Paraneptunicella aestuarii: one gene and its partner. The protein of the gene in region 2 interacts with the protein of the main gene of each other region in a pairwise test. Links are inferred from orthologs where the notes say so. Each region holds a gene or a part of one and is shown on either strand. Other genes may lie near its edges.

What was found.
Region 1: the proteins of KIH87_RS14735 (region 2) and KIH87_RS02985 interact in binary tests that used the Escherichia coli proteins (3 or more experiments, as listed by UniProt). The link is inferred for Paraneptunicella aestuarii from one-to-one orthologs.

Annotation. Positions count from the first base shown.
Region 1 is NZ_CP074570.1:701,330-711,111, reverse strand. Bases 4,880-7,743 are described here. They hold KIH87_RS02985 (assimilatory sulfite reductase (NADPH) flavoprotein subunit), read right to left. Parts: upstream 7,293-7,743; coding sequence 5,466-7,292; downstream 4,880-5,465. Other genes in these bases: KIH87_RS02980 (DUF2333 family protein), read right to left, coding at 7,543-7,743; cysI (assimilatory sulfite reductase (NADPH) hemoprotein subunit), read right to left, coding at 4,880-5,466. In the rest of the region: KIH87_RS03005 (bifunctional diguanylate cyclase/phosphodiesterase), read right to left, coding at 1-1,377; KIH87_RS03000 (TIGR03899 family protein), read left to right, coding at 2,036-2,947; KIH87_RS02995 (phosphoadenylyl-sulfate reductase), read right to left, coding at 3,006-3,773; more of cysI, read right to left, coding at 3,766-4,879; more of KIH87_RS02980, read right to left, coding at 7,744-8,511; KIH87_RS02975 (copper chaperone PCu(A)C), read right to left, coding at 8,528-9,004; KIH87_RS02970 (hypothetical protein), read right to left, coding at 9,244-9,573; KIH87_RS02965 (PspC domain-containing protein), read right to left, coding at 9,601-9,782. UniProt on the Escherichia coli protein: Component of the sulfite reductase complex that catalyzes the 6-electron reduction of sulfite to sulfide. This is one of several activities required for the biosynthesis of L-cysteine from sulfate.
Region 2 is NZ_CP074570.1:3,825,660-3,835,406, reverse strand. What follows is about bases 3,621-6,449. They hold KIH87_RS14735 (MOSC domain-containing protein), read right to left. Parts: upstream 5,562-6,449; coding sequence 4,680-5,561; downstream 3,621-4,679. Other genes in these bases: metA (homoserine O-acetyltransferase MetA), read left to right, coding at 5,768-6,449; KIH87_RS14740 (pyridoxal-phosphate-dependent aminotransferase family protein), read right to left, coding at 3,621-4,361. Also shown: KIH87_RS14750 (methyltransferase family protein), read right to left, coding at 1-229; KIH87_RS14745 (response regulator), read right to left, coding at 323-2,938; more of KIH87_RS14740, read right to left, coding at 3,156-3,620; more of metA, read left to right, coding at 6,450-6,691; KIH87_RS14725 (homocysteine S-methyltransferase family protein), read left to right, coding at 6,763-7,821; metH (methionine synthase), read left to right, coding at 7,833-9,747.

The DNA of each region.
Region 1 (9,782 bases), 3.1 Mb from region 2 along the record:
GGTTTGTTTAAGTACATTCAAACCACTGGCATGCTCTAACAAGCGGCATATGCCAATCGAAACATTAATAGGAAGATTGTGATCACCCGCTTTAAAAGGGGCAGAGAAAATACGATTAATATTCTCAACCGTCACTAATTCTTCTGTGCCGATAATACCGTACACATCAGCACCAATGCGAGCCAGCTTGGCACCGCCAGCGAATTCACTCGTCAAACGTTCTGCAACAGCAATAAGCAACAAGTTACCCGCTTCTTGCCCCAACCCATCATTAATATCAGAGAAATGGCTAATATCAACGAGAGCAACCGTATCTAAATCCATGCCGTCGGAACGCAATCTATCAAGCATATTGATAAATTCTGTACGATTAGGCAGCTTGGTCAACCAGTCTCTAAATGCAGCATTACGTAGTTGATGGAATAAATTAACGTTTTCATAGCCAACAGATACGCTGGAAAAGAAGACTTCTAGCAGCTGACGTTGTACATCACTGATGTTTTCACCAGCGGTAATATAGATAGCAGCTTCATAACCTGAGCTATCCATAAAAAATGCAGTATCATTGGTTTGAAAAATGTGTTGTCGCTGCTTTAAGCATTCTTGTGCAAGCGAAATAGCACCAGGTTCTTCAATCAGTTTCAATTGGCTATGAATGAAGTTTTGATAACGCCCAACAGCACCAAGAATATAAACATCGTTGTTATCAACATCCAAAATAGCGCCAGCTCGAGAACAAACAAAACCTTGCACATCCTCATTAATCAGTTGACTAATCTGATTGATAACACCTTCACAAAAACCTTTGATGGAATGTTCTTCTAACAGAGTGGAGGAAGAATTGATAACCTTCTGCAAACCTTTGCGATTCTCATTAATAGTCAGAATCTGTTGATAAGAACGTAAAGAAGCAATAATGGTGGTGACTAATTTACTACGAGTAAGTTCTGTTTTGGTTTTGTAGTCGTTAATGTCATATTCTTTAATGACACTTTCTTCTGGCGCATAACCGGGCTGCCCAGTACGCAAAATGATACGAGGCTCTTCCAGTTTCAGCTCTTCACGCATTTTTTTGGCGACTTGCAATCCTGCGTCATCAGACTCCATGACAACGTCTAATAAGATGATGGCAATATCTTCACCGTGTTCGCGTAGAAATTCCAATGCTTGAGCGCCAGAATAGGCATGATGAAATGATAATTTTTTACCATTCAGAACCAAATCAGATAAAGCGAGCTTAGTAACCGAATGGATTTCAGAATCGTCATCAACAACCAGCACTTGCCATGAGCCGGTTACAGGCTCAAGTTCTTCGTGAGAGGTATCCTCCTCATCCATGAAGATCAGTTCGTCATTTTCGTAGTCGGTTGGGCACATCTAGTTATTCACTTACGCCTTAATTACTAAACACAACTCACCACTTCAATTGCAGTGAAATTAGCCTGTAATACTTCAAACCTTATCTTATTCAGGATAAAAGGAAACAGCCTCATCTATTATCCAAAACAGCAATGAGATTGACTAGAATAATGCAGCAAAAAGAACATTGCATTAAATATAGTTGTAAAAATTTGAAAAAATGTCGAAAAATTATTACCCGATCCGGATATACAAATTCAACGATATGGATAATAGCCACACTTTACCAGAACTTAGTTAAATTTTTCGGCTAGTTAATGCACCTTAAACGATTAATGCAATCACCGTCAAATTAGATCACTTTATACAACAATATTGCAATTTAAGCTGAGACTCACGCATTAAAAAGTTCAATATTTAAGCAAGGTTACGTATTTTAGCTCTGACAAAGGTGTAGTTTCTGATGCGTTGCTACAATTTAGTGAGCAAATAAACAAAATCCAACTTTTCATTTTCACCCACGGAATATAGTGTTATTTATGGTTCTCTCTCCTTAGGTCGAAAGTTGATTGTGCAATATTAAGCCATCACTCCCGGTCTGATAATTCGTAAGGAACAAGGGTAGCTCTAGAGGAAACTTAGCAGAGTCAAAGTAACAGAGTAAAAGTAGCGTAGCATGACAGATATTGGCCCGATTAAATCTACTTTACCCCAAACGTCCGTTGCCACAACAGGTAAACGGTCGAGCAAATCCGTAAGCCAACCCCAAACAGAGCCTCAACACTCAAATTCAGCTCAGGAACGGGAAGCTGCTGCGGTCAGAATTACCCGTTTATTTCATCAGGCAGGTGTCACTACTTCCAAGTTTTCTAAACTGGATGAAGATACCAATAAGAAGCTAGCGCGACGTAAGCAGGTTCAACAGTCACGTAAACTTTCCAATCTGGAGCGAATTCTTGAAAAGGCACTAGAGTTCTCTCCCGAACAAAGCTCAGATGAACAAGTAGATCTGGATTGGTTTTTTAGCTTTGTCGATTTAGCCGAAAATATCTTTTCAACAACGATGCAAGAAATATGGGGCAAGATATTTGCGGTTGAAGTCAGTAAACCCGGTACGTTTTCGCTTCGTACATTGCAGACTCTGAAGCAACTCACTCAGCGTGACGCGAAAATATTTCAAAATGCGGTAAGTCTTACATCAAGAATGAAAGGCGAAAATAGCCCGAAAATCCTCTATGGCTATTATCAAAAACCCAATTTAATGACATTTCTTGGATTATCCAAAGGCCAGCAACTGAATCTTGCTGAATACGGTTTAACCTATCCCAACTTATTAACCCTGATGGATGCAGGTTTGATATTTAACAGTGAAATCGAAAGCGGAGAGCTAGATCCCAGCAAGCGCAGTGAATGGAAATGTGGCGCTGAAACCTATTATTTGGCACCGAAAAAAAGCGGCATCATGCTGAATTACTACAAATTCACAGCGACTGGCGCGGAACTCTCGAAATTAGTAAGCAGTATCCCCAACAGCCAATATCTACAGGCTTTGAAGTATACTCTGCAAGGTGGTTTTGAAGTGAATTAGTGGTATTTATAAGCCGCTGACCTTTGTTGCATAAAGAAGCTCAGCAGCCAAAAACAGTTTAAATACCATCACCAAATTCATGTAAGCCACATTCACGCTTGAGACCAAAGAAGCGAGTTTCCTGTTCAGTCATTCCCGGTTCCAATGGACGACTGGTGTGCCAATCTCCAACGGATACATAACCTTGCTCCCAAAGCGGATGATATGGCAAGTCATGTTCTTTCAGATAATAATGGACATCTTTGTTTGTCCAATCTAAAACAGGATAGATCTTGAACTTACCATTGGGTAATTGCTGTAAAACGGACAAGTTCTGACGAGTATCAGACTGAGTACGACGCAATCCAGCAAACCAGCTTTTTATCCCTAACTCTTCCTGAGCTTGTTGCATCGGAACAACTTTATTCATTTTGTTGTATTGAGTGATGCCATCTTCACCATTTTCCCACAATTTACCAAAGCGCGCTTCTTGCCATGCAGGGCTGATATCTGAACGATAAATCTTCAAATTCAGTTTCAAACGCTCAGTTAGCTCATCGGCAAATTGATAAGTTTCGGGAAATAGATATCCAGTGTCAGTAAACACCACCGGAATATTGGGAGCCTGTTCGGTGACCAGGTGCAGCATGACTGCAGCCTGGATACCAAAGCTTGAAGACAACATGATGTTCTCAGGCAAATTTTCCATTGCCCAAGCCACTCTTTCCTGGGCAGACATAGCCTCTAATCGTTGATTAATCTCATCCAACTGGCCCTTATCAAGCAACTCTTGGGTGAGTCTTGATCCAACGTTAGAAGTTACATTGTCAACCACAAGATCACTCATAGAAGTCCTCCGCGGAGTTCACGACAGGTCGAACGATTTCAGCGCGGATCAAGAAGTTACCAAAGGCTTCGCCTTCTTCACGCTCTTTGCTCCAACGACCAATCAATTCATCAAGTATCTCGAAGATCTCATCTTCGCTGATATTTTCACGATACATACGTGGAATACGCGTACCGTATAAGTCGCCACCAAGGTGCAAGTTGTACTTGCCAGGGCCTTTACCCACCAAGCCCACTTCGGCCAACATGGCGCGTCCGCAACCATTGGGGCAGCCAGTAATACGGAATACAATTTCTTCACCGGTCATATCATGTTTGTCTAGCAACGCTTCCAAACGATCAACCGCACTTGGCAAATAACGTTCAGCTTCAGCCATCGCTAAAGGGCAAGTAGGCAACGACACACACGCCATTGATGCAATACGCTGTGGTGAAACATCAGGACGGATCAAACCATGCTCGCGAGCCAGGCTTTCAATGTGGTCTTTATCTTTCGCATCAACACCCGCGATAATCAGGTTCTGATTCGCTGTCATTCTAAAATCGCCAGTGTGAACTTTGGCAATCTCGGCACAACCCGTTTTCAAGGTACGACCGGGATAATCAAGAATACGACCGTTTTCGATGAAGAGTGTTAAATGATGTTTACCATCAACACCTTCAACCCAACCAATACGGTCACCACGACCAGTGAATTCATAAGGACGGCTGTCCTGGAATTTCACGCCAGCACGTTTTTCCACTTCACCTTTGAAGGCCTCTACACCAACAGCTTCAAGGGTGTATTTGGTTTTGGCATTTTTACGGTTGCAGCGGTTACCCCAATCACGTTGAGTAGTAATAACAGCCTCGGCAACAGCCAATGTGTCTTTCTTGTCAATGAAGCCAAAGTCATCAGCTTTACGTGGATAAGTGTTCTTATCACCATGAGTCATGGCCAAGCCACCACCCACTAACACGTTAAAGCCAACCAGCTTGCCATCTTCTTCAATGGCAACGAAGTTCAAGTCGTTAGCGTGCAAATCCACGTCGTTTTGTGGCGGGATCACAACTGTCGTTTTAAACTTTCTAGGCAAGTAGGTCTTGCCTAAAATTGGCTCTTCAGTCGATTCAACTTTCTCACCATCCAACCAAATCTCGGCATAGGCTTTTGTCTTTGGAAGTAAGTGTTCACTAATCTTTTTCGCCCACTCATAAGCCTCTTGATGCAAATATGACTGATTGGGATTAGCCGTACATAATACGTTTCGGTTTACGTCGCCCGCAGTGGCAATGGAATCAATGCCAACCTTGTTCAGCATTTGATGCATATGCTTGATCTTGGGCTTCAATACACCGTGGAATTGAAACGTTTGACGTGTGGTCAAACGAATGCTGCCATAAATGGTGTTTTCTTCCGCGAACTTATCAATCGCTAGCCATTGCTCTGGCGTGATGATACCGCCCGGTAAGCGGGCACGAAGCATCACATTATGTAGCGGTTCCAATTTCTGTTTGGCGCGCTCTGGACGAATATCTCTGTCGTCCTGTTGATACATTCCGTGGAATCGAATCAACTGGAAGTTATCAGCAGTAAAGCCGCCGGTAAGATCATCTTTCAGATCTTGTTCAATCGTACCGCGCAGATAATTACTTTCGTCTTTAAGACGTTCGTTATCAGCTAATTTATCGCCTTTATTATTACCAACACTCATTAGTACACGTCCTTCTGGTAACGTTTTGCTCTGCGCAGGTCATTCACATACTGCTCTGCTTCAGCCTGACTCTTATTGCCGTGCTGTTGCACAATGCTTACCAATGCGTCATTCACATCTTTAGCCATACGGTTCGCATCGCCACAAACATAGAAATGCGCACCTTGTTCTAACCATTTATACAATTCTGCACCGTTTTCTAGCATACGATGCTGAACATAAATCTTTTCTTCCTGATCACGAGAGAATGCCAAAGAGACTTTATTCAAAACGCCGTCTTTCACATATTTTTGAATTTCTACCTGATACAGGAAATCTTGGGTAAAGCTCGGGTTACCAAAGAACAACCAGTTTTGGCCTTCAGCCTCTTCCGCTTCTCTTTGCTGTAAGAAGGAACGGAACGGAGCAATACCGGTACCTGGGCCAACCATGATAACTGGCGTATTAGGATCGGCTGGCAAGCGGAAGTTGTTGTTTGATTCAACATACACTTTCACTTCCTGACCTTCCTCAAGACGCTTGCTCAAATAGCCAGAGGCACCGCCTTGATGAAGATGTCCGAATTTTTCATATTCCACCAGCGCGACAGTCAAATGAACTTCGTCTTCAACTTCAGCCTGACTTGATGCGATAGAATACAAGCGAGGTGTTAAAGGACGCATCGCTTTCACTAAATCTTGTGCGGGTACTTGCGCAGGGTATTCACGGATCACATCAACGATTTGACGCTCTTCCAGATACTCTCTCAGCTTAGCCTTATCATCAACCAAGGCATCTAACTCAGCATTTTTTACAAATGGCGCATAAGCGGTCACAAAGCCAGGATAACTCATGGTTAACTCAAGCTTTTCTAGCAAAGCTTCTTTCAGTGTTAACTCACCTGCGCGAGTTTCAACTTTGGTGTCAGCTTCATTTCCGGTCAGTTTGATGATGTCATCAACAATTTTCTCATCATTGATGAACCACACGCCCAGAGCGTCACCGGGTTGATACTGAATACCCGAATCTTCCAGTGAAATCTCAATGTGACGGATGTCTTTAACCGAATCCCGCCCAGTAATTTTTGCCGACGCTGATAAAGTCGCAGTAAAGGGGTTAGCTTTATTGTATTGAGATTCAGCAGGCTGAGTTGTACCAGCCAAGCTAACGCCCGGCATAGCAACCACTTGAGAACCTCCAGACTTAAGCTCTTCTTTCAGCTTCTCTGTCAGAGATTCCGTCCAGGCAGGAATTACATCTTCATAATCAACATCACAATCCAAACGCTCTGCCAAAGGTTTAGCACCTAAAGCAGACAATCTGGTATCGAAATCTTTTCCGGTTTGGCAGAAGAATTCATAACTGGTATCGCCAAGTGCGATAACCGCATATTTTAAGCCATCCAGTTTCGGTGCTTTCTTGCTTCCCACAAACTCGTGTAACTGCACAGCATCATCGGGCGCATCGCCTTCACCATGAGTGCTAACCACGATAAGCAAGTGAGTTTCGCCCTTCAGGTTTTTAGGCTTATAGTCCGCCATGTTATAAACATTGGCAGAAAAGCCTGCGGCCTCTGCTGCTTGCTTATACTTTTCAGCTACACCTTTCGCATTACCGGTCTGCGACCCGTACAAAATTGTCAGCGATTGGCTTGTAGACGACTGAGAAACTGGCGCTGCAACTTGAGCACCTGAGGCACCCGACTGCTGAGCCAAACCATATAAATATCCGCTTGCCCAAATTAATTGGGAACCGTCCAGACTTGAAGCTGCCTGGTTTAGCTGTTGCCATTGTGCCTCGCTTAAAACCGCCGTAGGCGCAACCGCATTATTAGTAGGACTTGACATTGATGATGCTAACCTTTGTTAAGAACGACCACAGATTAGCCGTTCCGTTTCATAACTTGAAAGAATTAATCTTAATTTTTTATTACTTTATGTGCTTAGGAGAGCGTGTTGTTATAACAAACTGTACTGAAATATTTTTACCAAACATACTAAGAGGATTAATCAGAAATGCAAGGATAGCAGAGAGTAAATTGAACCGAGCCTTAAGCGAATACTTAAGGCTCTTGATTTGAAACAACAAAAAACGAATTTAGCCTTGTGCTAATAATTCAGAAAGGTCGATAAGAGCAGCGTTTGCTCTGGACACATAGTTCGCCATAACTAACGAATGATTTGCCACAAAACCAAAACCACCGCCGTTTAAGATCATGGGGCTCCACACCGTTTGCTGTGTCGCTTCTAATTCACGAATAATTTGTTGCAAGCTCACAAGTGCGTTCTTTTTCTCTAACACATCAGCAAAATCCACTTCCACTGCTTTAAAGAAATGCAACAATGCCCAACAAGCACCACGCGCTTCATAAAAGTTGTTGTCTAACTGCCACCAGCTGGTTTTTATATGTAGCTCACCAGCACCAGGTGTGGATTGACGAGCAGCAGGATCGCCAGCCAAATCAGTATTCAAACGATCTTGACCAACACTGGCACTCAAACGTTGAGACAAACTTCCCAAACGCTTTTCAACCTGTTTTAGCCAATCACGTAAATTATCCGCTCTTGTGAAGAACTGCGCATTGCTTTGCTCAGGATTATTTAAGGCTGTTAAATAATGTTGCATTGCATTTAGCCCATCACGATATTGCGACTCGGCAGAAGGCAGCAACCAACTACGATGATCGATATTGAACTTGGGCTGGGCTACAACCAAATCCTTATTTTCCACAGATTGAGATTGCGAGCGGCTAAAGTCTTTGCGCATAGCCAATGCCAAGTCCCGTGTCATTTCCAGCACACCAAATTCCCAACTGGGCATGTTATCCAAAAACACAGTGGGTGGCATTACATCATTAGACAAATAGCCGCCTGGCTTATCCAACAAGGTTTCACCAACGTCGATCAGTGTTTTAGTCATGGTTGCGCCTACAGCGGAATTTCCTGCTATTTTGCGCACTTCGAAAATGTCCGGTTCGCTACTCCAATAAATTGCCAAGCCCCAAAGCAATAACACCACGCCAATAATCGGAGCAACTATCCACTTTTTCTCTAACCACTGTTTCATGATGTTTCCTATTTAATTAATGATTGTGATGGTGGTGATGTTGCTGCGTCTGAGCAATTTCAGCACTCACTACAGCGTCAATGTTAATCTGCTCACCATCAGCAAATTGTAGTGTAATTGGCACTGATTGATTTTCTTTAAACGGTGATTTAATACCAAATAGCATTAAATGATAGCCACCTGGCTGAAAAACAACGCTTGCACCCGCTTTAACCACAAGCTTGTCTTGTTTTTCCATTCTCATAACACCGTCAGCCATAACATGATTGTGTATTTCTACTTTATTAACCAAGGGAGATTCAGCGCCAATCAACTCTTTCATCTTATCGCCATCATTTTTCAAGACAAAATAGGCTGAAGAGTTGGGTACACCCGGAGGTAAAAGTCTAACTTGCGGGTTTTCAACAGTAACCGCCGCATGAACAACACTAGTAAATAAGGAAGCTGATAGAGAAAAAATCGCTGAGAACAAAAGAGACTGCCATTTATGCATAAGATATATTCCTGAATTGTTTGGCGAGATTATTCAGCAATAATAGGGGGAATGGCAACCTTAATCCTTTACTGAATGTTGCCAATTCCCTATCCGATTCCGTTCCTGCGTCCCTGCACCGGGCTCCTACCCCATCCTTTTCAGCATCCTTGCCAATGTCCACGCCATAACATCCCCATGACATTTCCCTGATTTCATCCCTGAACATCTTGCATCCCTATCCTTGCCTCCATGCCTTTTTAATGAGCTGTATTTTCCTTGCTCCGACTAACCAAATACACAAACAATAGAATTAACAATACAGGCCAAAACATGGATACGCCCGCAACAACAATCCCTATTAAGGCAGCTCCAACAGCCAGGACAATCACTCCAAAAACACTAACTGTGACAAAGAAGCCAACGCCAACCAAAATCACGGCAACCACTGCCATCACAATAAATCCAATTACCGGGCTTAGCACCTCACCATCAACGGTAATAGCAAAATCCATCATTTCTTCTGCAATCTGCCCAAAGGTGTACACCAACACCAAAGCCAATATGATTGCCATAAACATCCTAAACATGCGTCTTTCTCCCGGTAAAAATCAGTTTTATCGTGTCGGTAACAATATCGCTGCCATAACATAAGCAATGGCAACAGGTACCGGTAACAACATGAAAGCCATAATGGTGATCAATCGAACAACCCAGGTTTCCATGCCGAAATATCTAGCGCAGCCAGCACACACTCCAGACAGCTTTTTGCGCATAGAATCTTTATAAATACGGTTGA
Region 2 (9,747 bases):
TTCGGATATTTTCTGAATTTTGCCTTTCGGCTGTTAACCCTGGATGCTTTTGTTCAGCCCATATCCGTCCGCCAATGCCTGAAATAATGAGTAGCAAGGAATATAACCATGCTTGCCACCAACCGAGCTCACCTCCACAGATAAATAAAACAAGAGGGATTATGGTGTACACCATAACCAGTCTGAACCACTGAAGTGGGGATACTGCTTTGCTCGTTACTTGGGACACTATATTTCTCTGTATTTCATGTTATTGCACATTCACTAACACTCTGACACACGTGAAGTGCATGGCACTTAAAACATCTGACGACTGATAGTGTTAATTCAACCACTTGGACATCGTACTATATACAATCTCGGGGTTGATGGGTTTGGATATGTGGTCATTCATGCCTGACTCTATGCATCGTTGTTTTTCTGAATCGAAAGCATGGGCTGTCATGGCGATAATGGGGATATGTGAAAACGCTTTTGTGGCTCGTATTATCTGCGTTGCAGTATGGCCATCCATTTCCGGCATTTGTATATCCATCAATATAATATCGAAGCCACCATTATGCGCAGAGAGTTGTTCCAGTGCTTCTTCACCATTGTTCGCTATGACCACTTTCATCCCCGCTTTCAACAACATATGTTCTGCTACTAATTGATTGATTTCGTTGTCTTCTACCAGAAGCACATGCTTGTCGTTCAATGTTTCTTTTGAGTTAACCGCCTCTTCTTGAATATTGGGGTCTGTAAGATATGGTTCGGCTAATGTTGGTGCTGGAGAGGTTTCATATGCCGCTACAATATTATCAATCAAGTTTTGTTCATTAATGGGTTTTGGGATCAAACCTGTATAGTTGCTTGCTCCTGCATTTTGTTCATTGGCGTATTGTGCAATGTTTTCTGTTGTTAGCATTAGCAAGGGGGAGGAAGTTGTGCTTGCTTTAACCGATTGGGGGAAAGAGGTAAGGGCAGATGGATTGTTATCTGCAACAATAATGCATCCGTAAAATTCGTCGTCGGCGGTTGCCAATTTATCCAAAGCTTTGGTTTCATCTGTTGCGAATTCGGGAATAAAATGAATTTTTTGCAGCGCCTCTGCGATGCTCTTAATGGTTTGTTTGTCAGAATCGATGATAAGAACTCTACGGCTACGTTGTTTGGTCTCTTGTAGTATATCTACCAGTTCTTTATTGATTTGTCGTAGGCAGATACGAAAGTAGAAAGTGCAGCCTTCATTCAGTTTGCTCTCAACCCAAATGCAACCATTCATTAGCTCAACAAAGTGCTTTGATATTGACAATCCTAAGCCTGTTCCGCCAAATTTTCTGGTGACTGAGGCATCAGCTTGGGCAAAAGATTGAAATAACCTCTCTGCTTGCGATTCTGATAATCCTATCCCGGTATCTTCCACGGAAAATTCCAAAAAAGTTTCGTTATCTTTTTGACTTACGAGCTTAACGTTCACAAATATATGACCGTGATCAGTGAATTTGATGGAATTACCTACCAGGTTTAGAAGGACTTGTCCTAGTCTGAGCGCGTCACCGAAATAGTAATCTGGTACTTCATTGGACTTGTTAATTTTGAAGATAAGTCCTTTCTGTTCGGCTTTGATACTCATTAATCCATTGAGTTCGCTGAGTACCTGCGACAAGCTAAATTCTCTGTTGCTGAGCTCGACTTTGCCGGCTTCAATTTTTGAAAAGTCCAGAATATCGTTAATGATGGTTAGCAGGTTTTTGGCCGATGAATCAACCTTGTTTAAGTAGTCATTACGCAAGGTTTCATCTTCAGTTTCCTGTGCCATTTTTACCAGCCCGAGAATCGCGTTCATCGGGGTTCTAATTTCATGGCTCATATTGGCCAGGAATTCGCTTTTGGCTCGGGTTCCTTGTTCTGCCAAGGTTTTTGCTTTTGACAGTTCACTATGAATCAAGGCGTTATTGACTGCCCCGGCTATTTGAGACAGATGTTGATCAAGCGTAGAAATGCTGGATTCTACCTGGTTGAAATCTTCCTCGTTATTGGCAAAAGCAATAACACCAACGACTTTTCCTTGAATGGTTAACGGGTGGATCAGTAAGGATTTGATTGGGTCGGCAGTAATGAGTTCACGATCAAGTAATGACATACCTTCCATCACTTTTTCTGTTATTGGAGAAAAGAGAATGACCTCGTTTCTCTGAAATGCATCGGTGATAATGCTGGAGCCGAGTTTTAGAGGAAACTCTTTGCCCCGTACCGCGATAATAATATCTTCTGAAATGCCTTCGCCTCTGAAATAGCTAGGAATCAAGGTATTGTGGTTGCTTGGGATGAACAAACACATCTGAGTGTAATTCAGAGTGCTTTTCATCGCTTTTTGTACTGCATCCATGATTTCATCCAGATCCAGTGTGGAATTAATGGTTTTTACCACTTCATTGATGGCTGAAATTTCTTCATTGGCTCGAATCAGTTCGTTACGCTGGTTTTGTACCTCAACGCGTGAGGAATGTATTTTGTTGATGTAAATACGGCAGATATAGCCAATAAGAACAGCATAACTGTATATGCAAAAGCCAGCGATTAATGAGGTAATTAAGGATGAATCTGGTTGAAAACTTGAGTCAAGCAAGTAGCCAGAAAGCGTCATGGTTCCTGAAAGTGCAAAGAATCCAATAACAAAGTTTTTCACACCGCCCGTGACAAGGTTATTGAGCGAATTGACCAGAAAAAAAGTCACAGTTGGCCATACCTGAAAATCAAATGTGCTGCACCAAAGGCCGTAAAAGCATGCATCTACAAACTGGTTATGGTACTCGGCGGTATGATAGTAGGGACTGTATTTGGCATATAAATAAGCCAGTTGTGGCCAGATTAGGCCATGAATAATTAAACCCGCTCCGATCCAGCCGCCAATATTGGGATAAAAAATAGAACAAATAAGTGTGATAACAAGCAAGCAACCGAGGATTCTTGGTATATAGCAAAGGCGAGCAATAACATTGGCTCGTTTGTTTCTAACTGCTTGAATAAACGACAAAGCTTCGACCGGATTAATAAAGCTTAAACATTACTTTTATGGTAGTGGAAATTAGAACTTTTGCCTACACGGTGAGTAAAGGATCCCTCGAGTAGGCAAATAGAATGGCAATTTAAAGAGAATAATACCTGCTGGATTATTCAGGAAGGTTCGCTCTACCCAAAGTATCTTCAAGCATCGCCATGCCTGCAGGCAAGTTAACGGAATGCCCCAATGCCTTGATGCTTGAACCTAAAGCATGCAAGGTTCTGAACAGGTTATGCGCTCGGCATTGTTCACCCATTTGACCAATACGCACTATGTTCGGCCCAAATGAACCGGAAATCTCAACGCGATAACGGGAAGACATCTGAGACAGCAACTGCTTGCCATTAATGCCTTGAGGCAGGTTAATACCGACTACTGAATTAAGCCTTGATTCGGGCTGAACATGCAGCTCTAATCCCATGGCTTCAATGCCATTTTGCAATGCTTCTGAGCAGCGTCTATGACGTTCAAAGCGAATCGGCAGGGTTTCAATGCAGATTAGTCGCAATGCTTCGTGAATAGCCAAAATGCCCGATACTGGCGCTGTGTAGTGATAGGATTTTTTGTTCCAGAATTGATCCGCAAGTTTGGCATCCAGACACCAGTGCTTTAAGTCGTCCTTTCTATTGTGGATGTGTGTCCAAGCTGCTTCAGAGAACCCTACCAATGAGATGCCTGGAATACAGGACAAGCCTTTCTGACCCCCCGTAATAACGGCATCTACACCCCATTCATCCATTTTTAACGGCATAGTGCTTAGCGTACAAACTGCATCCACGATAATGAAGCAGCCATAGCGTTTGGCTAGCGCTGCAATTTCCGGTAGTTGATGATTGCATACCGTGTTCGAGGTTTCACCTTGAACAATGGTAATCACATTGGGTTTATGAGTGATGATGTATTCTTCAACCTGTTGCGGTGAAACAGATACAGCATCAGGCACTTCCAGTTTTACCGTTTCAGCACCAATACGCTTGGACATCTCCCACAAGCGGTTACTGAAGAAGCCATTACAGATGTTAAGGACTTTATCGCCGGGGACAACGATGTTGGCAACCGCCATTTCCATGGCAGCGGAACCTGGGCCCGCAACACCTAATATAGTGCCGCGCTCCGTCTGAAAGACATAGCGACCCATTACCTTCACCTGCTCAATAATTTGCGACATTGTATCTCCCAGGTGATTGATAACAATGCCGTTGGCCGCCGCTACTTTCGCTGGAATTGGCACTGGGCCTGCTCCCATCATAAGTAGTGGTTCATCTGGCAAAATGTTATCAAGGGGCACAATGTTGTGAGGGATAGGTAAGTCCAAAATCGTTCCTGCTAATCTATAGGGTTAAGTATGGGTTATGCTCAATGTTGATCAGAGAAAAGAGTATTAAACAATGCCACAATCAAGGTTAGACAGGATGGATCCGGTACAGAAAATTGACTTGCATGCCAGTCTATACTCCGCGCTCTGACATGAACTATTCACCTTTGTTCAGCCCTTGATTCTAGCTAAATACAAACAGGATGCAATGGCTTATTAACGGCTTTTTCAACCAGTATAAATCCAACTTTGAAATTTTCCTTTATGCTCGTGTTTAGAGATTCATATCTCTATGAAAAATAAAGTAATAGTTTGTAATTAAATCAGCTCTATCTGATCGCCAACAGCGATGGTATTTCCTTCACCAGACAAAAATGTTGCATGCATTCCGAAATAAGCCCCGCTTTTCCCTTCCGGAACATCAAGCTCCATAAGCGTTTTAAAGGGTTGCCCCGGTTCTTTTGTTATGCCAGTCAATTGATCAATTCCCGGCATTGGGCAGCGATGACAAGGCCCTTCCGCTTTTAGTATGACATCTCCAATCGTCATTTTACTGCTTTGGTATTCTTGCCAGGCTGGAATGCCTGAAATCTCAATATTGCCGCGAAAACGGTTCATGTCGATCGCGCTTAATTGCTGTTGTTCCAATTCGGTATTTAAGGCGTCCAGTGATTCCGTATTGACCACCAGATAAGGGCAGGCATCGGCAAATTTAAGAACGCCGTCGTCACGTTGGGTGAACTTGGGCTGCACTACGCGTTTTTCCTGTTGAGGAAAACGCATTAAATGCAGAGTGCCTTTTGCAGCAAATTCCAATACATCTGTTAGCCAGTCAGATACGGCTTTTCCTTCATCAAAAGCCTGACATTTATCTTTCCAAACGATGATCTCCCGAGTATCTGCTTTCGGATCCTGCCAAGGTGGAGTGTTCAGAGGAACGTGAATCGCGCCATGCTCTGAGTGTGATAAAACCAGACTATCATTGCTAATGTGGGTTTCTATGGTGGCCATTTTGGGAAGCTGGCGCTGAGTCATGAAACGGTTTTTATGATCAACAACCACCCATTCACGATCGAATTCCAGACCGGTGGGTAAACATTTGGCTTGTTGGACTTCAATGCCTTTTAAGGATTTGACCGGGTAAATGCATAAACGATTGATACTGGCGTACATAGGAAAACCTTGCTTGGGAATACTCAAAATATGACTGCCTTGATAGGGCTTGCATATTACAGCGAATGTCGAAGAGGAGATACAGATGAGATCCGGAAATTATAAATATACTTATAGACGTCTAGACGTAAAGATGTTAATTTCTCCGTCAATATCGGGAGCAGTTTGTTTGATTCACGGAGGAATGGTTAGCGATCTAGCTGAAATAGTTGACTTAGTGGATGTGAAACCTAATGCCTATTCGAATTCCAAGTGATTTACCTGCGCAGAATATTCTTCTTAACGAGAATATTTTTGTCATGGATTCGGAACGAGCCAGTAATCAGGACATTCGTCCTCTGGAAGTCGGCATTTTGAATCTCATGCCTAACAAGATCCAAACCGAAGTGCAGCTTTGCCGCTTGTTATCTAACACGCCGCTACAGATTAATATTGATTTGATCCGTATTGATAACCGAGCTTCCAAACACACGCCACAAGAGCATTTGGACAACTTTTATCACCATTTCGACGAGGTTGAACATAAGTTCTACGATGGCTTGATTATCACTGGTGCGCCCATTGCCTTGATGCCTTATCAGGACATTTCCTATTGGGACAAAATTACTCAGGTGATGGAGTGGGCGCGTCGTCATGTGCAATCAACCCTTTATCTGTGCTGGGCTGCCCACGCCGCTATGTATTATCACTACGGCGTGAATCGCCAAATTCGTGACAACAAGCTGTTTGGCGTGTTTGAGCATCAGGTGTATGAACCTTTAAATGAACTGGTTCGAGGTTTTGATCCTGTGTTTGGCGCGCCTCACTCAAGATATGGTCAAATTGCCATTGAAGAATACGAAGGCATTCCCGGATTACAGGTATTAGCCGGGTCTGATCAAGTTGGGGCATATCTAGTAGCATCAAGTGATAAGCGGGTAGTTTTTTTGACTGGTCATCCAGAGTATGATGCTAACACTTTGCAGCAAGAATACTTGCGGGATGCTGATTCTGGTGTGGGAACAGCACTTCCTGAAAACTATTTCACTAATAATGATCCGACGGCTGAGCCGCGTGTGACGTGGCGAGCTCATGGTTCGTTATTATTCACCAACTGGTTGAATTATTACGTGTATCAAACAACGCCTTATAACCTGGCGGAACTGTCTGCTGACTAAATAATCGGTAAGTAAACAATATTTCGACATGGCGACGTAGTGTATGAGCGTCATAACAGAGGGGAAATGAAGTGACTGACAACAATACTGCGGCATTATTTGAGAAGCAGTTGCAAAAGCGAATACTGTTGCTTGATGGCGGTATGGGAACCATGATCCAGGGCTATAAGCTCACTGAGTCTGATTATCGCGGTGAACGCTTTAAAGATTGGCACAGTGATGTCAAAGGTAACAACGACCTTCTATCCCTGACTCAACCGCAAATTATTGAAGAAATTCACGGTAAGTTTTTAGACGCGGGTTCCGACATTCTGGAAACCAACACTTTTAACGCGACTACCATTTCAATGGCTGATTACGATATGCAGGAATTTGCCTATGAAATTAACGTTGCTGCCGCTCGAATTGCCAAAAAGATTGCGCAGGAATACACCGAAAAAACACCCGACAAACCACGTTTCGTCGCTGGTGTACTAGGGCCAACAAACAGAACTGCATCTATTTCCCCTGATGTAAACGACCCTGGTATGCGCAATGTGAATTTTGACCAATTGGTTGCTGCCTATAAAGAAGCGTGCCGAGGTTTGATCGAAGGTGGGGTTGACCTGATCCTGATCGAAACCATTTTCGATACCTTGAATGCCAAAGCTGCGGTATACGCCGTTGATGAAGTATTTGAAGAAATGCAGGTGGAATTGCCGGTTATGATTTCCGGCACTATCACTGATGCTTCTGGTCGTACTTTGTCGGGTCAAACCGCTGAAGCCTTCTACTATTCGCTACGTCATGCGAATCCGATTACTTTCGGATTGAACTGTGCTTTGGGCCCAGATTTACTGCGCCAGTACGTACAGGAAATTTCCAATATTGCCGATCGCTATGTATCAGCGTACCCGAATGCGGGTCTTCCTAACGAATTTGGTGAGTATGATTTGTCGCCACAAGACATGGCGGAACAAATCAGTGAATGGGCGAGAGCCGGGTTGGTTAACCTGGTGGGAGGGTGTTGCGGTTCCACACCTGAGCACATCAAAGCCATTGCCGATGCGGTGGCGAACGTTGAACCACGAAAGTTGGTGAAACGTGAAGTGAAAATGCGATTGTCCGGTTTAGAACCCTTTGTCCACTAATAGGGAATATTATGTCTCAAGCAACTGCCCGTTTTATCAATGTCGGTGAACGTACTAACGTTACTGGCTCTGCAAAATTTAAGCGTTTAATCCTTGATGGGGATTATGAAGCCGCCCTTGATGTTGCCAGACAGCAGGTTGAAAGTGGCGCACAAATTATCGATATCAACATGGACGAAGCCATGTTGGATTCCGAAGCGGCAATGGTGCGTTTCCTGAATTTGATTGCCTCTGAACCGGATATTTCCCGCGTACCTATTATGATCGACTCCTCCAAGTGGAGTGTTATCGAAGCCGGTCTTAAATGTGTTCAGGGTAAAGCCATTGTTAACTCCATTAGCTTGAAAGAAGGCGAAGAGAACTTCAAAGAACAGGCCAAGAAGATTAGACGCTATGGCGCAGCAACTGTGGTGATGGCCTTTGATGAGACAGGACAGGCGGATACCGAAGCGCGCAAATATGAGATTTGTGAGCGTTCTTATCGCATTTTGGTGGATGAAGTGGGCTTTCCACCAGAAGACATTATTTTCGATCCGAACATTTTTGCGGTTGCCACCGGGATCGAAGAGCATAACAACTATGCTGTCGACTTCATTGAAGCGACTCGTCGTATCACTACCAATTTGCCGCACTGCCATGTATCGGGTGGTTTGTCGAATATTTCCTTCTCATTCCGTGGTAACAATCCAGTGCGTGAAGCCATGCACTCGGTATTCCTGTACTACGCGATTAAAGCGGGTATGGATATGGGCATTGTCAATGCCGGTCAGTTGGAAGTGTATGATGAAATTCCCAAAGAGCTACGTGACGCTGTTGAAGATGTGATTCTGAATCGTCGCGACGATGCGACTGAACGCTTGCTGGATATTGCACCTAAGTACCAAGGTGGCGGTAAAGTGGCAGCAAAAGAAGATTTGGAATGGCGTTCACTGCCCGTCAACAAGCGCCTTGAACACGCGCTGGTGAAAGGTATTACAGACTTTATCGAAGAAGACACCGAAGCGGCGCGTTTAGCGGCAGAAAAACCTTTGCATGTTATCGAAGGGCCGTTGATGGACGGCATGAATGTGGTTGGTGACTTGTTTGGTGAAGGCAAAATGTTCTTGCCGCAAGTGGTGAAGTCTGCGCGCGTAATGAAGAAAGCCGTTGCTTACCTCGAACCCTACATTGAAGATGAAAAAGAAGCCGGTAGCAGCAACGGTAAGATCTTGTTAGCCACGGTAAAAGGCGATGTTCACGACATTGGTAAGAATATCGTTGGCGTGGTGTTGCAGTGTAATAACTACGAAATTATCGACATGGGCGTAATGGTGCCTTGTGCCGACATTCTGAAAAAAGCCAAAGAAGTGAATGCAGACATCATTGGTTTGTCGGGTTTGATCACGCCTTCGCTTGATGAAATGGTGCATGTTGCTAAAGAAATGCAGCGCACCGGTTTCGATATTCCATTGTTGATTGGTGGTGCGACTACCTCTAAAGCTCACACCGCTGTGAAGATCGAACAAAATTATGAAGGGCCGGTGGTTTACGTGCCTAACGCGTCTCGTGCGGTGGGTGTGTGCCAGAAGTTACTGACGCCAACAGCGAAAGATGAATATGTTCAGCAAATTCGAGATGAATATGAAGTGGTGCGTGAGCAACACGCTCGTCGCCAGCCCAAGAGCCGTCCGGTGACATTAGCGCAAGCCCGTGAGAACGGATTTGTGACCGACTGGAGCAGCTATACGCCGCCAGTGCCGAAGCAACTGGGCGTACAGAGTGTTGAAGTGTCGATAGACACCTTGGTTGATTACATCGACTGGACACCGTTCTTTATGACCTGGTCTTTAGCGGGCAAATACCCTCGTATTCTTGATGACGAAGTGGTGGGTGAGGAAGCGAAGAAGCTGTTCGATGACGCTCAAGCCATGCTGAAATTACTGAAAG